2 regions of the Nocardioides zeae genome follow, and region 2 is predicted to be linked to the other one. Evidence: riboswitches for the same ligand, from Rfam matches in the RefSeq annotation. Region 2 holds a riboswitch; the other holds the start of a gene.

Region 1 (2,389 bases), 1.9 Mb from region 2:
AACACGATGGAGGACCAGGCGCCCGCAGCTGGACCCAGGGCGTGAGCACCCGGGGGTCCTCGAGCGGCACGTATCCCTCGTCGGCCCCGGCGTAGCGCCACTGCGGGCCGTGCTGCACGAGGGCGGCAGCGCCCCGCACCAGCCTGTCGACCTCACTGCCCGCCGTGCCCAGCCCCACGCTCGCCCGCACCGCGGTCCGCCCGGGACTGAGGCGGTCGAGCAGCAGGTGGGCGCAGAACCGTCCGTCGCGGACCCCGATCCCGTGCTCGGCCGAGAGCACCTGCGCGACGAGCTCGGCCGGCACGCCGTCGACGGTGAAGCTGACGACCCCGATGCGATCGACCTCGCCAGGCCAGAGGTCGAGGAGGCGCACGCCCGGTACGGCGGCGAGCCCGGTGCGCAGGGCCGCGGTCAGCGCTTCCTCGTGGGAGGTCACCACCCCCGCTCCGAGCGCCTCGATGGCGCGGCAGGCCGCGGCGAGCGCGAGCGCACCGACGACGTTGGGGGACCCCGCCTCGTGGCGCGCCGGGGCCACGCCCCAGTCGACGTCGTCGGCCCACACGCGGCGGACGGCACCACCCCCCGACAGCTTCGGAGGCGCGGCGTCGAGCCAGTCGCGGCGACCGACGAGCGCCCCCGCACCGTAGGGCGCGTAGAGCTTGTGGCCGGACAGAGCCAGGTAGTCGACGTCCGTCGAGGCGAGGTCGACCCGACGGTGAGGCGCGAGCTGCGCGGCGTCCACCGCGATCCGGGCGCCGTGGCGGTGGGCCAGATCGGAGAGTCGGGCGATCGGCAGGATCTCGCCGGTGACGTTGGACGCACCGGTGACGGCCAACAGGGCCGCGGGCTCCCGGCGCAGCTCCCGCTCCAGCGCGGCCAGTGTCTCGGCGAGGGTGCTGCGCGCCGGCACCGCCGTGTCACCCGGGCGCCGCCACGGCAGCAGGTTGGCGTGGTGCTCGAGGTCGAGGTGCACGGCGCGTCCCGGCACCGCCCTGGCCAGGAGGTTGAGAGCGTCGGTCGTCTGCGCCGTGAGCACCACGACGTCGTCAGGACGCGCGCCGACGAAAGCGCCGATGGTGGCGCGGGACCGCTCGTAGGCGTCGGTCGCGACCTTCGAGGCGTAGCCAGCGCCGCGGTGGACGCTGGCGTACCAAGGGAGGAACGCTTCCACCTCGTCGTGGACGGCACTCAGCACGGGCGCGCTGGCCGCGATGTCGAGGTTCGCGTAGGCGACGCTGCCTCCGGTCACGAGCGGGGCCTCGAGACCGTGTCCCAGCACGGGGGCGACGGGGGCGACGAGGGTGACGGGGTCGGCGGGGGCCACGGCGGTGGCCGCGTCCGCGGGCGGGGTCGGCGTGGTGATCATGGGGCCTCCTGGCTCTGACCCGGTCGGGCCGGGTCCGCACTTGCCCGCGCCGGTCGGCACGAGCCACGTCCTCACCCGGGGCACCCCACCGCGGAGGAGGGTTGCCGGCCAGCGAGCCGGGGCTTGGCGCTGGCACTCGTGACGCCGGACGAGGCTACGACGCCCGGCCGCGACATCGGCCTCACGATCCGCATGTCCACGAAGTGAGACAATTCGCTAGCCCGTTCAAATAACACTAACTTGGTCGACATACATCGGAAACCGCACGACAGACGACCGGGAACCGGTCGCAGATCTGCGGGAGCTGGAGGGGGTACCTCGATGTGCGCGATCTCGGGCCTGGTCGACGTGACCGGACGCACGGCAGGGGCGACGGACGCCGTCGCCGCGATGAACGACGCGCAGGGGCATCGCGGGCCCGACGGGGCTGGCATCTGGTCGTCGTCGCAGGCCGTCCTGGGTCACCGCCGCCTGGCCGTCATCGACCCCGAGCACGGGCAGCAACCGCGGGTGCTGCCCCTTCCGGAGCGGCGCGGCGAGCTCGTGCTCACCTACAACGGCGAGCTCTACAACTTCCGCGAGCTGCGCGCCGTCCTGCGCCGTGCCGGACACGGCTTCACCACCGGGACCGACACCGAGGTGCTGCTCGCGGCATGGGCGCAGTGGGGCCCTCGGGCGGTCGAGCACCTCAACGGCATCTTCGCCTTCGCCGTCTGGGACTCGGCTGCCCAGGAGGTCTGGCTCGTCCGCGACCACCTCGGAGTGAAACCCCTGCACTACCACCGCGACGGGTCGCGTCTCCTGTTCGCGTCGGAGCCCAAGGGGATCCTCGCGCACCCGGAGGTGGCAACGGCACTCGACGCCGACGGCCTGCGACTGCTCTCGCTGCCGCTGCTGAAGGTGCCGGGCACCTCCCCCTTCGCCGGCATCGAGGAGGTACCACCCGGCAGCGTCCTGCGGTTCGGCCGGGACGGCACCCGGACCACCCGCTACTGGTCGCTCGCCGACGCGCTCGCCACACCG
Region 2 (2,389 bases):
ACCTCTACGTCTTCGGTCAGTACGGCAACGAGCGCTGGGACACCCAGGACCGCCGCGTGCGCTCCCCGCGCCCGCCGCAGGGGCTGTCGTCGTTCCTCCTGGGTCTGCCGAAGGTGCTGCGCACCGCCAAGGCCGAGGACGCGTACGTCGAGGAGAAGGGCCTCGCGATCGCCGTGCACACCCGGCGGCTGGAGGACCCGCAGGCCGCGTACGACCGGTTGCTGCCCCTCGTCACCGAGCTGGCCGCCGCCCACGACCTCGGCGTCGAGCCGGGCCGCAACGTCATCGAGGTGCGCTCGCCCGGCATGCACAAGGGGGAGGCCGTGAAGGTCCTCGTGCGCGAGACGCGGGCCGGTGGCTTCCTCTTCGGCGGTGACGACCTCGGCGACGTCGAGGCCTTCCACGCCGTCGCCGAGCTCCGCCGCCAGGGCCTCCCGACGCTCCTGGTGGCCTCGGCCTCCGAGGAGGAGAGCGCGCTCGCCGACCTGGCGGACGTCGTCGTCGAGGGCCCCGACGGGGTGCTCGACCTGCTGCGCCGCCTCACAGCCGACGCCGCCTCCGTGCGCACCTGACACGCGGCGTACCCGCTCCTCCCCGCTCCGCCGGGGCGGAGCCTGCCCATCGCGTGTCTCATGATGTGGCGCATCGTCCTACATCGTGGGACTGCGATTAGGACCCCGCGGCGGCGTCCTCCTAACCTGCTGCACAGCTCATCGAGAGGGACTGAGGGAACGGCCCGACGACGTCCCGGCAACCGCCACGAACTCCCCGTCGCACCACTGCGGCGGTCGTGGAAACGGTGCCAAATCCGCCCACGGCGACCGTCGCCGCGGGGAAGATGAGGAGGAGGACTCATGAGCACGTCTGTCGTCGAGACCAGCCCCGCCCCCGCCGAGGACGCCGGGGCCACGCCTGGCCACGGTCTCCGGGAGGGCGCGTTCGGCAACGCCACGGCCCTCGCCTGCCGCGAGTGCGGCCACCAGGTGGACCTCGGTCCCTTCTACGCCTGTCCCGAGTGCTTCGGTCCCCTCGAGGTCGCCTACGAGTTCCCCGCGGTGACCCGCGCCGAGATCGAGGCCGGCCCGCGCAACATCTGGCGCTACAAGGCGCTGCTGCCGGTGCCCGCCGACATCGAGACCAGCCCCAACACCGAGCCCGGGTTCACCCGGCTGCTCGAGGCGACGAACCTCGCCGCCACGCTCGGCCTCGAGAAGCTGTGGGTGAAGGACGACTCGACCAACCCCACGAACTCCTTCAAGGACCGCGTCGTCGCCTGCGCGCTGAGCGCCGCCCGCGAGCTCGGCAGCCGCGTCTTCGCCTGCCCCTCGACCGGCAACCTGGCCAACGCCGTCGCCGCCGCCGGTGCGCGCGCCGGCATCAAGACCGTGGTCTTCATCCCGAGCAACCTCGAGACGCCGAAGGTCGTCAACTCGGCCGTCTTCACCGACTCGCTCGTCGCGGTCGAGGGCAACTACGACGACGTCAACAAGCTCGCCTCCGAGATCGCGGGGGAGGAGGACGGCTGGGCGTTCGTCAACGTCAACGTGCGGCCGTTCTACGCCGAGGGCTCCAAGACGCTCGGCTACGAGATCGCCGAGCAGCTCGGCTGGCGCCTGCCCGACCAGGTCGTCATCCCCGTCGCCTCGGGCTCGCAGCTCACCAAGGTCGACAAGGCGTTCCAGGAGCTCATCAAGCTGGGTCTCGTCGAGGACAAGCCCTACAAGATCTTCGGCGCGCAGGCCACGGGCTGCTCGCCCGTGTCGGCCGCGTTCAAGGACGGCAAGAAGGTCGTCCGCCCGGTCAAGCCCGACACCATCGCGAAGTCGCTCGCCATCGGCAACCCGGCGGACGGCCCCTACGTGCTCGACGTCTGCCGCCGCACCGGCGGTGTCGTCGAGGACATCAGCGACGACGAGGTGCGCGAGGCGATCGTGCTGCTCGCCCGCACCGAGGGCATCTTCACGGAGACCGCGGGCGGCACCACCGTCGGCGTCCTCAAGAAGCTCGTCGAGACCGGCCAGCTCGACACGTCCCTCGAGACCGTCGTCATCAACACCGGCCACGGCCTCAAGACGCTCGACGCCGTCGCCGACCGCGTCGCTCCCGCCGCGACCATCGCGCCGACGTACGCCGCGTTCGCCGCCACCGGTCTCGCCTGACCGTCCCCCTCCCGCCGAAGCCGAGGAACTCCCGTGTCGATCTCCGTCCGCATCCCGACCATCCTGCGCACCTACACGGGCGGCGCGTCCGAGGTCGAGGCCTCCGGGGCCACCCTGGCCCAGGTCATCGACGACCTCGAGGCCAGCCACCCCGGCATCAAGGCACGCGTGCTCGACGACGACGGCGACCTGCGCCGCTTCGTCAACGTGTACGTCGGCAACGAGGACGT

What was found. A riboswitch is a leader RNA that binds a small molecule or an ion and turns the genes downstream of it on or off. The one in region 2 is predicted to bind S-adenosylmethionine.
Region 1: another riboswitch for S-adenosylmethionine. It lies ahead of QE405_RS01460 (aminotransferase class V-fold PLP-dependent enzyme); the one in region 2 lies ahead of thrC (threonine synthase).

Annotation. Positions count from the first base shown of each region.
Region 1 is NZ_JAUTAN010000001.1:313,578-315,966, reverse strand. Features, by position in the region: gene QE405_RS01460 (aminotransferase class V-fold PLP-dependent enzyme) at 1-1,366, opposite strand, end outside; gene QE405_RS01465 (globin) at 1-45, shown strand, start outside; SAM riboswitch class IV at 1,398-1,510, opposite strand; gene asnB (asparagine synthase (glutamine-hydrolyzing)) at 1,688-2,389, shown strand, end outside.
Region 2 is NZ_JAUTAN010000001.1:2,188,204-2,190,592, reverse strand. Features, by position in the region: gene otsB (trehalose-phosphatase) at 1-572, shown strand, start outside; SAM riboswitch class I at 708-845, shown strand; gene thrC (threonine synthase) at 855-2,159, shown strand; gene QE405_RS10455 (MoaD/ThiS family protein) at 2,193-2,389, shown strand, end outside.